One region of the Oceanispirochaeta sp. genome, then DNA from elsewhere that is predicted to be linked to it. Evidence: riboswitches for the same ligand, from Rfam matches in the RefSeq annotation. Region 1 holds a riboswitch; the other holds the start of a gene.
What was found. Region 1 has a riboswitch for cobalamin ahead of PF479_RS13910 (corrinoid protein). Riboswitches for the same ligand answer to the same signal wherever they lie in the genome.

Region 2: it holds a riboswitch for cobalamin, as region 1 does, so the genes downstream of both, PF479_RS04765 (hypothetical protein) here and PF479_RS13910 (corrinoid protein) in region 1, are expected to answer to the same signal.

Annotation. Positions count from the first base shown of each region.
Region 1 covers NZ_JAQIBL010000252.1:886-9,898, reverse strand. Annotated here, with positions in the region: gene PF479_RS13935 (hypothetical protein) at 1-208, opposite strand, end outside; gene PF479_RS13930 (hypothetical protein) at 234-725, opposite strand; gene PF479_RS13925 (ankyrin repeat domain-containing protein) at 770-1,960, opposite strand; gene PF479_RS13920 (ASKHA domain-containing protein) at 2,065-3,897, shown strand; gene PF479_RS13915 (PocR ligand-binding domain-containing protein) at 3,915-5,225, shown strand; cobalamin riboswitch at 5,353-5,543, shown strand; gene PF479_RS13910 (corrinoid protein) at 5,655-6,293, shown strand; gene PF479_RS13905 (aldose epimerase family protein) at 6,498-7,538, shown strand; gene PF479_RS13900 (ATP-binding protein) at 7,540-9,013, opposite strand, start outside.
Region 2 covers NZ_JAQIBL010000092.1:288-7,787, reverse strand. Annotated here, with positions in the region: partial or broken gene PF479_RS04790 (ATP-binding protein) at 1-1,163, shown strand, start outside; gene PF479_RS04785 (mandelate racemase/muconate lactonizing enzyme family protein) at 1,200-2,258, opposite strand; gene PF479_RS04780 (DUF1611 domain-containing protein) at 2,260-3,318, opposite strand; gene PF479_RS04775 (pyridoxal-phosphate dependent enzyme) at 3,321-4,388, opposite strand; gene PF479_RS04770 (hypothetical protein) at 4,545-5,168, shown strand; cobalamin riboswitch at 5,204-5,392, shown strand; gene PF479_RS04765 (hypothetical protein) at 5,501-5,977, shown strand; gene PF479_RS04760 (hypothetical protein) at 5,978-6,904, shown strand; partial or broken gene PF479_RS04755 (TonB-dependent receptor) at 6,901-7,500, shown strand, end outside.

The sequences.
Region 1 (9,013 bases):
GAGGGAGATATTCATCGCTGACCTCCGGGGAGTTCAGAATTTTTCCCAGTTCTGGAAAAAAACGGGAGGAGTCTACTGACAGAAAATCATCAAAATCTGTCAATAGGATGGGGTTGTATTTTAAGCCCTTTAACTCATCAGCTGTCTTTTTTATAAGATCCGGATCATCCGAAATGATCAGATCCTTCAGTGATTTTTCAAGGTCCATGTTTACTCCTCTGAGAAAAATCAGGCTATTCTGACTCTTTTTCCTTTTCCGGAACACTCTCTTCAGAATCCATCTGCCCGCTTTTGTCTTCGATCACTTCATCAGCTTCAACTTCCGTCTCATCTTCAACTTCTGCATCTGTCTCTTCTGCATCTGTCTCTTCAGGCTGTTCCAGGGGATCACAGTTACTGCAGAGGTTGGCATCATACAAAAAAATCTGATTCATATTCAGCTTGGCACCGCAGTTTGCACAATCTCTTCGGTATGGAAAAATTTTAGACCTGAAAAAGTAGATAATGGCGGCAATAGCACCCAGGGGGACGATGATCCACTTCGGCTCAAAGCCTTCTTCTCTGAGAACCGTTGCACCAATGTACAGATTAAAGATCAGGATTGCCTGAAACAGTGTGGCTGTTCTTTTCTTGCTGCCTCTTGCACGGTAACGTCTCTGAATCAGATTCAGAACCAGCCATCCTAAAAAGACGTAATAAAAATTATCCGCTATAAAATCAATCATTTTTTAACTCCAGGAGGTTCAAAATCCGGTATATCCCGAATCTCTTACCATTTTGAATAGATTATACGGGAGAGTTTTATATTATCCAAGACTGAAGGATCAAGAGTCGCATCAACTCCTTCTTCCCGTAGAAATGAAGCAACAGGAATATAAATGGATTCCTCTTCATTCAGATGGTATCCCAGAATAAGATAATCCATGGCGGTCAAATTGTCCCCGTCGACCCGGCCTAAGGATGCTCCGGCTTTCTTTAATTCGACAAGGGTCCTCAAATCTCCCATAAAAGTGGCGTAATGAACAAGAGAGGCTCCCAGGCGGCCTGTCTTCTCCGTATCCCAACCGGCATCAATCAGTCTTATCATGGCGGGATAAGACCCGGATGCAAAGGCACCGAACAAGGCAGAGCTTTCCAGGTAGGCCGCATCATCAGTGATACCCGATTCCAATAAGAGATCTATCAGTTTCTGATGGTTTTCAAAGGCGGCATACCAGAGAGCACTCAGATCCAGATTATCTTTCAAGGCCGGATTGGCTCCCTGGGACAGAAGCAGATCTGCCGTGTATATGTCGTCCCGGGATGCCGCCATCATAAGAGCACTAACTCCCTCGGTGTCGGCCGCATTCGGATCTGTTCCTGTCTCTATCATGGTACGGAGGGTTTCATAGTCCCCCTTTATCAATGTAGAGAGAAATTCATGATAAACCCATCTGCTTTCCCTAAGGCTGAGAGCCCTGGCATAATGCTGCCTTCTGTTCCAGATTTCACTCAAAACGGGATGATCATAATGCCCGTCGATGATCCGGCCGCCCTTCTCTTCCAGATAGCGGGCCAGTTCAGTCCGAACATTGTTCACAGCCAGCAGCAAGGCCGTATACCCCAGGGGAGACTGAAGATTGAGAAAGGCGCCCTCCTGAAGAAGAATCTGTGCCAGATTCCTGTTTCCTTTTATGGCGGCATGCATTAAGGGGGTCAGCCCTTGAGGATCAGTGAGATCAGGATCTGCCCCCTGGTCCAGCAACCAGCGGACTTCAAGGCTGCGCTGCTCTTTACACATGATGATAAGGGCCGTGTTGCCCTCGTGCAGTGCCATATTCACCGAGTGCTTATCATCCAGAAAGAAGCGGGCATCCTGTAGACGGGAATCCCGCAGGTCAGTCAGAAAATCTTCTTCCGGCGTAGCCATCAGAGAAGAGATCACAAATAAAAAGAGTATAATAGCCATGAAATTTTTCATTTAGGCTCCTGAAACTGATAATTACAAAAAAGTACGGGTAATTTACAAGATTTCCCCATAAGCAGCTGTTTAACTCCTAACATAGAGATTACCGGGAGAAAAGAATGAATTCAACAACTTTTACCTTACATGATGGTCCGAGGATTATCAATGAAACAATGACTCCCGGGGAAAACCTGCTCTCCCTGATTCACAGCATCCCCTCGGTAAACATGGATGCTCCCTGCGGCGGCAAGGGAACCTGTGGTAAATGCAGGGTTCGGATACTGGAGGGAAAGGTCTCCCCTCTCAGTGATGAAGAGCGAAAATTCCTCAGTCCCGATGAGATTGAAAAAGGAATCCGCCTGGCCTGCCTGACCCATCCGGAGGGTTCTATCGCCGTAAGCCTGGAGAGCAGCACAAAGACTGCCAAAATCAAGGTCTCAGGTGGACTCCCCTATAGGGGCAACCTGAATCCCCTGTTGAGAAAAGAAGTGATTTCCCTGACTCCAGCCAGTCTGGAAGATCAGAGATCCCTGGAAACCAGGATGCTTCACGCCCTTCCCGAGGGGACGATCCTGGAGCACCCTCTCCGCAAAAAACTGGCAAAGTTTCAAAAAGAAGAACAATACATAATGACCGCCAGCCTCTGCGGCAAAACCATAACAGATCTGACTCCGGGAGCAAGCGGGACAAAACCCTATGCCCTGGCTGTGGATATCGGAACCACGACCATCGTAGCCTATCTTCTGGATCTGACAACGGGAATGCAGATAGGAACGGCTTCGGGACTGAATAATCAAAAGAGCTTTGGAGCCGATGTGATTTCCAGAATAGACTACATCGGAGATGACAATGACAAGCTGAGCCAACTGCAGCAGCGGATCTGTACTCAGATTGAAGATCTGGCATCCGAAACCCTGAAAGGAGCCGGCTTGGTCCTGCAGGACCTGATGGGGATTTTTACCGCCGGTAATACCACCATGATGCATATACTCCAGGGACTATCCCCTCAGACCATTGCACAGGCTCCCTTTATTCCAGTCTCCACAGAAGCCATGATACTCAAACCCTCCGAATTGGCATCATCCCTGCCCGACCACATCCGCTTTATTCTGCTTCCTTCCCTGTCGGGATACATTGGTGCGGATATTATTGCGGGGATACTCTCCACCGAGATGGCCGAGTCTGATGATCTATGCCTGCTGGTGGATATAGGTACCAACGGCGAAATTGCCTTGGGAAACCGGGACAGACTGATCAGCTGCTCCACAGCAGCAGGACCGGCATTTGAAGGGGCAAACATACAATGCGGTGTGGGAGGGATTCCCGGTGCCATCAGCTGCTTCAGAGAAGATGGAGAAGCCTTTGAATGGGAAACCATAGACGATAAACCGGTCTGCGGCATATGCGGCTCCGGGATCATCGACCTGACGGCCTATCTCTTAAAAACAAAACTGGCAGACTTTACAGGCCGTTTTCAGGATGATTCGGACTGGGGTGACAATCCTCCCGTTCAAAAGAGTTTTCTGAAAGAACTGGACGGAAACATCTGTTTTACCTGGGGGGATGAACAAAAATCCCTTGTTTTCACACAAAAGGACCTCCGGGAAGTACAGCTGGCAAAAGGCTCCATCGGAGCGGGTATTGCCACACTGGTCAAAGAAGCAGGATACACTCTTTCAGATATAAAGAAGGTGTTTCTGGCAGGAGGATTCGGTTCCTATATCGACCACGAGAGCGCCCTGGGCATCGGTCTCCTGCCTGAGGAACTCCGGGGCAGGATAATCTCCGTCGGGAACTCCTGCGGCGCCGGAGTCATCCGCTGTGCCCTGAGCCTGGATGAAATGAATAAAACAGAAATGATCCTGAACAAGACAAAATATATTGAATTATCATCTAATAAAGGATTTCAGGATGAATATATGCTGAATATGTATTTCCCTGAATATGATTGAGGATTACAATATAACTTATGAACGTAAAAGCCAGAGACTATATCTCCCCTTTCTACAAAAAAGCCCTGGAAATTGCAAAGACCTATAAACAAGCCACCGGGGTGGATTGTTTTGTTATAAACAATAAAGGATACAGACTGAATGAAGACGGGGCCCAGGACGGGGTCTGTCCTTTCTGCACCCAATTGAATCAGTTATGCGACAACAAGGCAGACTGCCGCCAGGCTCACCTCTACGGCGGCTACCAGGCAGAACGGTTCGGGGGGAGCTATATCTACTTCTGTCCCATCAATATGCTTCACTGGGCCTCCCCCCTTATGGAGGAAGGACTCATGACAGGAGCGCTGATCGCGGGCCCGTCACTGATTATTGAAACGGATGAGCTCATAGAGGAATTGAAATCAAAATTCGGCGAAGATTCTGTCGAACAAGCCGGATTGAGAGAGAATCTTGAAAAGATTCCCCTGGTCACAACCGAAAAGGCGAAAGCCCTTTCCGAATTACTGCTCATTACCGCCTCTCATCTCATTGAAGGTGATCATTCAGAGCTGACTTCCAAAAAAGACTCGATGGACCAGCAGTCTCAAATTTCAGAGTATATTCAGTACATCAAACAGATGGAGTATAAAGACACAGAATTTTCCCAGTATCCCATCGAGAAAGAAAGGGAGCTCCTCCATCTTATTCAGACCGGTGATTCCAAAGAAGCCCGACGGGTACTCAATGAGATCCTCGGAGCAGTGTTCTTTTCCTCCGGGGGAAAATATGATGTGGTGAAGGCCAGGGTATTAGAGCTGCTGATCCTCCTGTCCAGGGCTGCCGTGGAAGGCGGCGCCGATGCCGAACAGATTTTCGGGATGAATTATAACTATCTGAAAGAAATCAATAATTATAATTCGGTTGAAGGCCTGGCGGGTTGGCTTGCCAGGGTCATCGTACGCTTCTCCGACCTGGTCTTTGACTTGAGGGATGTCAAACATGCGGATGCCATCTATCAGACCATTCAGTATATCAACAAAAACTATGCGGATAAGGTCACTCTTGATGAAGTGGCCTCTGCGGTCTATCTGAGTCCGGCCTACTTCAGTAAAATATTCAAAGAAGAGATGAAATGCAATTTTAACACCTATCTGAATCAGGTGCGGATCAATAAAAGCAAGAACCTCTTAATGAACAGCAAATTCTCACTCGTTGAAATTGCCGGGATGGTCGGATACGAAGATCAGAGCTACTATACGAAAGTTTTTAAAAAAATGACGGATCTATCTCCTGGAAAATACAGAGAAAAGCGAGGGAAAATTGATCTGAAAACACAGGAAATTCATTAAAAAGATATTCGGTAGATCCTTTATATTCACATTTCGATGCTTTCACGCCTAATTGCTAGTAATTTGATATGGATTATTTTTTACCTAATTCCCCATTTTTTACCAAAAATTACAGATAAATTCCAATACGGCACCTTATTGTCATAGCATACTTTAATCGTTCAGAATGAAGGAAGCGAGGTGAGAATCCTCCACGATCCCGTCACTGTGAGCAGGGACAAACCTGAATCATGCCACTGGAAGCACAAAGTTTACCGGGAAGGCTCAGGGGAGAATGAACTGCAAGTCAGGATACTTCTTATGGACCGGTTTCCGGGGTAGATCCTACCTCGCCGTATGCCGCATTTCGCACTTCGTGGATTAAGTCGAATGTATTAGACGATTTAACTTAATACAGAACCGGAAAACCCGGTTCAACCAAGGAGAAACATGATGGCAGATCTCGAACAGATTTCCGAATTGATGCAGAAAGGTAAAGCAAAAGAAGTAAAAGAATTATGTCAGGAAGCCCTGGATGCAGGGATTCCTGCTCAGACTATTCTGGATGACGCCCTACTGGCGGCCATGAATATTGTGGGAGTGAAATTCAAGAACAATCAGGTATTCGTTCCCGAAGTTCTGATAGCTGCCAGAGCCATGAATGCCGGTTTGGAAGTACTCAAATCAGAATTGGAAGCCGGCGGTGCCGAAACAAAGGGAAAAGTAGTCCTGGGGACAGTGAAGGGAGACCTTCACGATATTGGTAAGAACCTTGTTAAAATCATGCTCGAAGGAAAGGGGCTGGAAGTCATTGACCTGGGTACAGACGTATCTCCCGAGCAGTATGTGGAATCCGCAAAAGCGAATGATGCCAATATCATCGCCGTTTCTGCTCTCTTAACAACAACAATGACTCAGATGGAAAATGTTGTGAAAGCAGCAGTTGATGCGGGTATCAGAGATAAAATCACTATCATGATTGGCGGAGCTCCTGTAACACAGTCTTTCTGCGATTCCATCGGTGCCGATATCTACACTCCCGACGCAGCCACGGCTGCAGACAAAGCCCTGGAAGTCTGCTCAAAATAATCTCAGATTTTCATAGTTGGCTTAAACCAACTATTGGACTACAATAAAACTCCGGTTATGCTGGAGTTTTTTTTATTCCAATTTGAATACACCAAAAGGCCCTTCGGTCCAATGAGAATAACCCGCCGGAAATGCGCCCACTTCTGGTAGCACATTATAACCAACCAAGGCCCTGCAGCCTGGAGAACAAATGAGGAGATGGATATGAAAATAAGCAAAAAGGTTTTTGGTACTCTTCCCGATGGAAACATTGCCGATCTGTATACCCTGGAAGGAAACAACGGACTCTCTGTTCAGATAACCAGCTTCGGCGGGGTTATCACATCGATAAAGTGTCCAGACCGCCAGGGAAAAATTGAAGAGATAACTCTGGGATTCGACAGCTTAAAAGAATATACGGATACACGCTTTTTCTTTGGTGCCGCCATTGGAAGATTCGGCAACCGCATAGCGAATGGACGCTTCACTCTGGAAGGTCAGGAGTACAAACTGCCTCAGAACAATGGAACCAACTGCCTCCATGGAGGCGTTGAGAACGCCTTTGACAGAAAGAACTGGCTCATAAGCCCTTTTGAAAAAAAGGACGCAGTGGGTGTGATCCTGAATGCCTTCAGCCCCGATGGTGAAGAGGGGTTTCCCGGAAATCTGAGCACCACCATGACCTATACCCTGACCTCCGGGGGAGAGCTGATATTAGACTACAAAGCCGTCACAGATAAGGCGACTCCCGTCAATCTGACTAACCATAGTTACTTTAATCTGGGGGGAATACACAAAGCCACTATTCTGGATCACAGAGTACAGTTAGACTGCCCCTTTTATCTTCCCGTGGATGAAAAGCAAATTCCCACAGGAGAGATTCTATCGGTAAAAGGAACCGTCATGGATTTTACTGAAGAAGAGACCATCGGAACCCGGATAAACCAGGTGGATGGCGGCGGTTATGATCACTGCTATGTTCTGGCTCCAGGCAGAGGAATACGAAAATACGGAACAGTTCATGATCCGGTCTCCGGCCGCAGCATGGACGTATTCACCGACCAGCCGGGAGTTCAGTTTTATACAGGAAATTTTCTGAAGGATGCGAAAGGACGGGGCGGTCAGATTTATGGAAAGAACTGGGGCTTCTGCCTGGAGACACAGCTCTATCCAGATTGTGTGAATCAGACCCAGTTTCCCAGCTGTATACTTAAACCGGGAGAATTATACACCCATACCAGCAGCTATCAGTTTTCAGTCAACTAGATTATACCGGCAGTTCCTCTGTGACTGCCGGATCTTCACCGGGAAGGGAAAGAGTAAAGGTACAGCCCAAACCTTCCCGGCTCTCCACAGTGACGCTTCCGTTATGAATCTGAGCAATATGTTTTACTATGGAAAGACCCAGCCCTGTGCCGCCCATTTCACGGCTCCGAGCTTTATCAACCCTGTAAAAACGCTCAAAAATACGTTCCATATCCTTTTCAGGAATACCGAATCCCTGGTCCTTCACCTCAATACAGATCTGTTCATCCTTATAATATCCCTTAACAGTGACAGTCTTCTCATCCGAACTGTATTTCACGGCATTCTCGATAAGATTGGTCACAGCCTGTTCCAATAAGACAGGATGCGCCGAGACCAGACAGGCTGAATTACATTCAACCTCAATGACAGATTTTTTATCACTGGCCTTTTGCTGGCAGACCAATACGGCACTGCCAAGAAGATCGCAGAGAGGGATTTTTTCCTTATGAAACCGTCTGCGCCCGTCTTCGAGCCTGGACAGGGTCAGAAGATCATCGATCAGGGCACTGAGATTCCGGGTCTGACGAAAGATAATTTCGACAAACTCTTTGGCTTTATCAGGGTATTCCAATGCTCCCGAGTTCAGGGTTTCCGCATATCCCATGATGGAGGTGACAGGAGTTTTCAGCTCATGGGAAACATTGGCCACAAAGTCCTTCCGCAGGACCTCCAGCTTCTTGATGTTTGTAATATCATTCATTACAAGGAGCACCGTGGGAGGATTGTCTTCATCCTGAAACAAAGAAGTGGCATTCACCTGCAGGTATAAATCCCTCACCGTATAGTGAATGATACTTTCCTGAGGTTCCCGGGATTTCAACGCTTTTTCTGCCAGTTCACAGGTCTCAACAGATTTCATGATCTGAAGGATTCCCTTGCCCAGATAGGATAAACCGTCACCCGGCTCCACCATGGCCAGGGCAGCTGGATTCATTTCTTTGACTTCCAACCGGTGATTCAACAGGATGACAGGCTCACGCATGCTGTTGAGCATCCCCTGCAGTTCATTCTTCTGATAGGTTATGGTACTGATTTTATCCTGAAGCTGGCGCCCCATGACATTGATGGAGCGGGTCAGTGAAATGGCTTCCCGTGAACCCGAGACATCCAGTTCAACATCAAAATTACCCCTTGCGAACTCTCCGGCAACTTCCTTGACAGAACTCATAGTAGAACCTAAACGCCGGGCGATGATAACAGTCAGGATTCCACCCAAGACAAGAACTCCAAAAAAGATCAGAAGGATCTGTTCATAAATTCGATCCAGGTCATCCTGAATATGATCCACCGATTGAGAGAGCCTGACAACCAGTTCATGCCCCTCATCATACACCGCCGTGTAGAGCATCATCATGGAGACAGTGCTGCTGTATCTGGTGGAACTCCCCCATCCGTTGAGTAGGGCCCTCTGGACCTCGGGTCTATAGGAATGG
Region 2 (7,500 bases), on a different contig from region 1:
GAACGGTCCTGGTATTCCGGGATACGACAGAGAAACAAATGATCCAGGACCGGATCATCAGGGCTGAAAAGCTGGAGTCCCTCGGTGTTCTGGCTGGTGGGATTGCCCATGACTTCAATAATTTACTGGCCGGAATATTCGGATACCTTGAACTGGCCAGGCTTGAAAATAAAAATGTAAAAGTATCCAGGTATCTGGATAACTCTATAAAAGTTTACAATCGGACTGTCGATTTAACAAAGCAGCTCCTCACATTTTCAAAAGGCAATATTCTGAATCGAAAAAATGCCAGTCTGGACGGTCTGATCAGGGATTCTGCAAATTTTTCTTTAAGCGGCTCTGCGCTTACTTGCTCAATCACCATTGAGGAAGATCTTTTTTTATGCAGTTATGATGAGAATCAAATCGGTCAGGTATTGGACAACCTTCTTATCAATGCCAAACAGGCCATGCCTGAAGGAGGAACGATACAAATCATTGCAAGGAATGTATTTATTCATTCTCAATCTAAACACAATCTGCCGGAAGGAACCTATGTATGTGTTTCTATCCGGGATAGCGGCACGGGGATTACCCCTGAAATACTCCCCAGAATCTTTGACCCTTTCTTTTCAACAAAGCAAAAGGGTTCTGGTTTAGGTTTAGCCACATGTTTCTCCATCCTTGAGAGGCACGACGGCAGTATCGATGTTCAGAGCAGCAGGGAAGGTACAGTCTTTAGTTTTTATCTGCCTGCTGTGAGGGGAAGCATTGAAAAATCAGACAGATCAGTTAAGAAGGAATTGACCTCTGGAGGGACGATTCTCATTATGGATGACGAGCCCTCCATACGAACCATCCTCGGAGTCTATCTCAAGTCAATCGGATTTAGCGTTGCCGAAACTCAAGATGGCAGGGAATTACTTGAGATTCTTGAAAAGAATAATTCAGAGGGCATCCAGTATGATGCAGCCATACTGGATCTTACGATTCCGGGCGGAATGGGAGGAGTAGAAACTCTAAAGCAGATACGCGAAGGCGGTTATACATTCCCTGTCTTTGCAATGAGCGGTTATTCAGAAGATTCAGTGATTTCTGAGCCTGAGAAAAATGGTTTTACAAACAGCCTCTCAAAACCTTTCAAAATGGAAGATCTTTCCGACCTATTGGGCCACTATCTATAAAGCGGCAGCCCTGAGAGATAAATCAATAAGAATCAATTACATCCCTTTCCAGCCGAAACCGGGGAGATGTGACGGATAAAGCCATCCCTTCTCCAATATAACACAATCCTTTGCCGGGTCGCCAATAAGCCCCATATGACCGTCCAGGTCGGCATAGCGAATATTTTTCCGGCTCAATGCAAAATGGAGCCCTGCGGCGATGCCTATAGCGGATTCATCCATACAACCCACCATGACTTCTACACCCGCCGCTCTGGCCACCGCATCCATCTGGATGGCTTCCGAGAGGCCTCCCACCTTCATGATCTTGATATTCATCAGATCAATGAGTCCCCTTTTCACGAGATGAAAGGCATCCAGCAGGGAAACAAGGCTTTCATCAGCCATGACCGGCATGGCTGAAAAGTTGGTTACCACCCCCAGATCCTCTGGTCTGGCTTTCGTCGTGGGCTGCTCGATAAGCTCTATATTCAGAAGACCCGATTTGTTTATAAAAACCTTGGCTTCATCAATGGAATAACCCTGGTTGGCATCAAAGCGAATCTGAACCTTAGGGTCAATCTTTTTTCTTAACTGGGTGATCCTGTCAATGTCCAGCTGAACATCCTGACCTCCCTTGATCTTGAGGATAGAGAAGCCTGAATCCGTGTATTCCCGGGCTTTATTCAGGGTTTCATCAATGCCGCAGATGCCGATGGTGATACGGGTTTTAATCTTGCTCCTATACCCGCCCAGAATTTTCCAAACCGGCAGATCAGCCTTCTTACCCAAAAGATCCCAGAGAGCCATGTCTAATGCCGCCCAGAGGCTGAAGAGTCCGGGGGTTCTTTTTTTCAGATCGTTGACAAGCAAGGCCCGTCTAAAGGGATCTTTATGCAGCAGGAAGGGGATCTGATCCAGGGCCTTTGTGTAAATGACGTCAGGGTACTCTCCTGTAACATGGGGATCCGGTGCGGCACAGCCCCAACCGTCCAGGATTCCCGAACTGATTCTGATGAGGATATTTTCGGCTATATCAAATCGGCTGTAAGCTACTTCATAGGGTTCAACCAGATCCATATCCAGCCTGTAGACCTCAACAGAATCAATTTTCAAATCAGAGCTCCTGAACGAGAGAGATTAACTTATCCACACCATGAACCAGGGGGTCAACAACTTTCCGCTTACATTTCTTTTCAAGATCTCTGCAGACCTGGTCAATATCCTCAGGAGGGATTCCTTCGTGATTCACAGTGACAGCAAAGACGGGTTTCTTGGAAAGGAATTCGGCAATATGTATCTGATCATTCAAAGAGTCCATGGCATAGCCCGGGAATCCGTCATATTCCATCCGGAAGGGTGCATGCTGCATGATGATGCCATGAGGCCTTCCGGCTGCCAGGATTTCGAATCCTCCCGGATAACCCGGGTTCATCAGACTGCCCTGTCCCTCAATGACAGCAAAGTCCATATTAAGGTTTTTCCATGCACTCCAGATGGCATGTTCCAGCTCGCCGCTGATAAAATCATTGAGCAGGGAATCCAGAATGATGCCGTACTTGGCTCCCTGCATCCAGGCCGTCTGCCCCGTTCCGATCATTTCGGCACTAAATCCAGCCCTTCTGATGGCCTGCACCAACAACCAGGATGTCGTTCGTTTTCCTATGGCCGAATCGGTCCCCATCATGGCGATTCTTTTAGATGTCACATCTTCAATTTTGCCGGTGAAGGCATGTTTCTTCTGCATATCCACTTTTCTGATATCCCGGAGAACCAATCCCTTTTCCAGGGCTAATTCGCTGATCTCAGGAATATCACAGAGGAAGTCATGCAGCCCCGAGTCTATATTCAATCCTTTCCCCAAGGCCTCCAGGACAGCTTCGGCAACATGCGAGTCCATCACACCTCCGTCGGTAGCGATCCCCACAACAAAATGAGTCAGTTTTTTTGAAGACTGACCTGCTATCTTAAGGGCCTCCGGAAGACTGGCAACAATGGGTATTCCCGATGCCTTTCTATCCAGCACCGATCCTGCATCCTGACCGGCAAGAGTACTGTCAACGACGGCAAGGATATCGTAACGGTCTGTAAAACGAACCAGCCCATGCGCCGTTTTTCCATAGGTTGACGCAAAGGCTCCTTCACAATAAACAACTGCATTTCCATCTAATGACATATTCACCTCCGTCCTGTTATAACAGCTACAAAACGATCCCCAGACAAAGGGAACTTACTATGATATTCGATAAGCGCAATCAGTCCGGCTGTTGATGCCGGCAACACAGAAAGGCCTTCATTGTTTTTGATAAAATTGGAGTAGTAAGTCATCTTCCGGTCACTGGCATCAGAAGCCCATCCACCCGAACGATACACCGCATCCAGGGCCATGGTACCGTCAATGGAGTGCCAGTTGATGAGGGGCTCATTCACAAGGGACTCCTTGATTCGGGAGGGTTCAAGATCCTCACAACTCTTAAGGCCTTTTTTAAAAGAAGACGTGATGGGATTTTTATATGAACTTGATCCGGCGATAATCTTGGGAATCCGGGATGTTTTGCCCCTCCGGTACAACTGTTGAAACCCTCTATAAATCCCCGTTATGGTCGTTCCATTTGACACCGGAACAGCCACAATCGCCGGAGCATCCCGCAGTTCATCATAGATTTCACCGGCAATTTCACTATAAGCCTTCAGCTGCAGGTTTGTGTTGATCCCTCCCGGATTGGCATCATATAAATCCTGTTCCAGGGCATAAGAACTGGAAATGCTTATGGCCTCTTCATAGTCCGCACCCTCCCGTATAATCGTAGCCCCCCACTTCAGGATCTCACTCTCACGGGGAATATGATAGGTTTTGGGAACAAAGATACAGGTCTTTAAACCTGCCAGACTGGCCGCAAAAGCAACGGCCACGCCATAGTTTCCGCAGGTAGCAAAACAGAGAGTATCATACCGGCGTCTCAGGGCATCCTGCACCTGAGCAAAAGCAATCCTGTCTTTTTGTGTTCCCGAAGGATTTCCGCCCTCAAATTTCAAATAGATCTGGCGTAAGCCGACCTCCCTTTCAATATTCCTGGCCCGGAGGAGCACCGTATCGCCTACTTCCGAAGCTATAATATCCTCAAATGCATCCAGCCTCTGCTCGAGGTCAAAGTCATGATTGGAGCTGGAGCTTATCAGATCACTGATTTCTCCGGAAACCTGCAATAGATTTCCCTGGGCTTCATCCATCATCGGATTCTTCAATTTTTCACCATTTTCCATTGCTGTGAAGTATAAGTGGAATTGCTTTAAAAACTACTACTATAGTATTTTTTTTATGCAACATTTCTGGTTATTTATAGCAGAAAATGCAACAATCTCAAAAGAATGTCACGGTTTACAAATGATAGGGAGAATTTAATGCTTAATAAGCCGGAAACCACAGCCGCTGCGCTGGAAAATCTTCGAAAGCTGGATAATTTCAACTGGATGATGGTCATCTGTCTCGCCTTTGTCCTCTATGTGTATATGACTGCCATAGAAAATAAAAAATGGAAGCAGATAGCAGCCGGACTGGCCCTTTATGGTGTCCACTGGTTCGTTGAAATTGTGAATGCTCTGATTCAGCACTTCTCGGGCCATGCCCTTTGGACAGCCAGCGGCGGCACAACCTTTCTAATCCTTATCGGAGTGGGAATTGAGATCAGCTTTATGTTTTCCGTTTCCGGACTGATCCTGTCAAAGGTCCTTCCAGAAGATAAAAACATGAAGATGCTGGGGATCAACAACAGAATCTTCTTAGCCGTTGTGAACGCCTTCCTGGTGGCTCTTATCGAGATTCCCCTGGCGGCATCTCCCATTTTCCATTGGGTTTATCCCTGGTGGGGCATGCTGACTGTGTGGATATTCATCTACATTCCCTTCTTTTTAGCAGCCTTCCTCTGTTATGATGCCAGGGCCAGAACAAACAAGATCTTCCTGGGGTCCCTCTATGCCTTGAACCTCATCATGATGCTCGCGTTTATCCCCCTGGGCTGGATTTAACAGTAAGATTCTACAAGAGAATCACAATAGTTTTATAGATGGGATGTTAAATCCCGTGTTCAATAAGAGGATCAATATTTCAGAGGAAGTAAGGTTAAAAGCCTTCACGGACCCGCCACTGTAAGGGAGCGAGACCGACTGCAATACCACTGGTATGAAAATACCGGGAAGGGCAGTTCGGCAGGCCCCGAGTCAGGAAACTCTGGTGTTGAAAAAATGTATTTCAGGCTTCGTGGAATAAGCCGGGAGATATGCTCTATCCGTAATATTTAGTCTTATTTATTACTTTAGAGCCAATCCTGTCTTTTTTTCCCGCCGCAACAGGAAGGAAAATGAAAATCAAACAACTCTCTCTCTTTTTAATGGTTCTCCTCGTCATTACAGGATTTATGTCCTGTGATTTGAATAGCAGTGACGAAGCTTCTTTGGCAATTATTGGTGAATGGGATACAGGATATGTATGGGACGGTGTAACTTATGAAAGCAAAATTGTCCTTACAGAAACTGTTTTTCAAAACTATTCTGGTGGAGAGCTTTTATATTCAGCCAAGATTGTCAGCTTCGAGAACTCAGGATGGAACGGAGGGGAAAGCGGAGAAGGAGAACATGGTTATATAGTTATCCAGTTTGACAATAACAAGTATATGGTCCTCCGCTGGGAAAATTTCATTGCGGGAACTTCCATGGACTATTCAGAAGGGTATAATTTTGTTACTGAAGAGTATTTTGATACCCCCGAAGATGCTATTGTAGGGGCTACCGAGGCGACAGGATTTTTCGGTGGTTTCTCAAGTACAACAAAACTATAAATGCTCATACGCATCTGTAGAGCAGCCCTTTTAGGAGGGCTGTTTCTACTTTTTTTCAGCTGTGATAGCAACACTCCTCTTTCACCAGTAGCACCGGATGATGCAGAAGAAATGAGCTGGCAGGAGCTGCTGGCCTCAGACCCCGCCTACCCCGACAATGTCTACCTGACCAATTTTATTGAATGGTCTCCCGGCATCGTGGGCACATCCAGGCAGGGCGGTGAGTATACCGACAGCGAGGGGCATCCCCTCGTGGAGTATACCCTGGATGCTCTGGGGCCACCTGAAGGTTCCGGCTCGGGGACCAGCGGTGAGGGAAAAACCTGCCCCCTGGGAGTCAACGGCTGGGGAGTCTGGGGATTTGACCCCCGTTTTGTCATCATAAACGGTGATGGAGATGATTTTATCACCTTTGCCAAGACCTTCGCCTGGGGCAGCAAGGCCGATGGCTTATGCTCCGAACTGGCCCATGTGGAAGTCTCAGAGGACGGAGTGAAATGGTACAGCCACAACAACGAAGAGTTTGTTGAAAACCCTACACCCGACAGCAGCAATGGAAACTATAGCTATGCCTCTGTAAAGAATCTGCACGGCAATGAACCGAGCTGGGCCAACTTCCGCACAGACATTCAGGCCGAAAGCCTTGAAAACCTGAGCGGAGTCGATCAATGGGTTCCTATGACTGGTGTCACAGTGAGCCGCTATTTCACTGCCTCCGATGTGAACCTGGGAGGCATCGGTTTCAATTTAGATGACTTTTACCATGACGGTGATCCCTGGCCGTCTGATGGAAAAATGAAGTACCTGAAAATCATAGATGACGATACCATTCTGGATGGTCAGGACTACGACAAGACATGGTGCCTGGGTGCCAACCTGATGTCTGCCTTAGGTATCAACACAGAACCTGCCGGAGGCGGCAGTTGAAAAGGCATGCCGGATTACTCTCTGGTCTGCTGTTTCTGACTCTCTCCCTGGGGGCACAAAATGCTTCCGAGCCTCCCGAATCCGACAAGATTATTATTACCGGTGAACGGTCTACCACGGATACGGCCTCAGGGCAGAAAACGGTCATCGAAAAAGAGAGCTGGGAGAGGATGGGAGCCCGAACTGTCAGCGAAGCTCTGCAGGTCTCGCCGGGTGTGACTGTCAGCCGGTCTGGAACCACACTGGAACCTTCCACTGTCAGCATCCGGGGCAGCAGCGGCCAGCAGGTTCTGATCCTTGTCAACGGAGTCCCCCAGAACAACGGAAAAGGGGATACTGTCAATCTGAACTCCTTCTCACTCAAAGACATCGAACGCATCGAAGTGATCCGGGGAGGCAACAGCGCCGTATACGGGGAAGGAGCCTTCGGCGGGGTCATCAATATCATTACGAAAAAAGAAGCCTCCCCTTTTCCTGAAGGGGGAGTGTCCCTCTCTGCCGGTTCCTTTCAGACCTACACCGGGGCTGCCTGGCTGAGAGGTCCTCTTTCTCCCGGAGGAACCCTGACGGGAACCCTTGCCCTGGAGGGCCGCAGG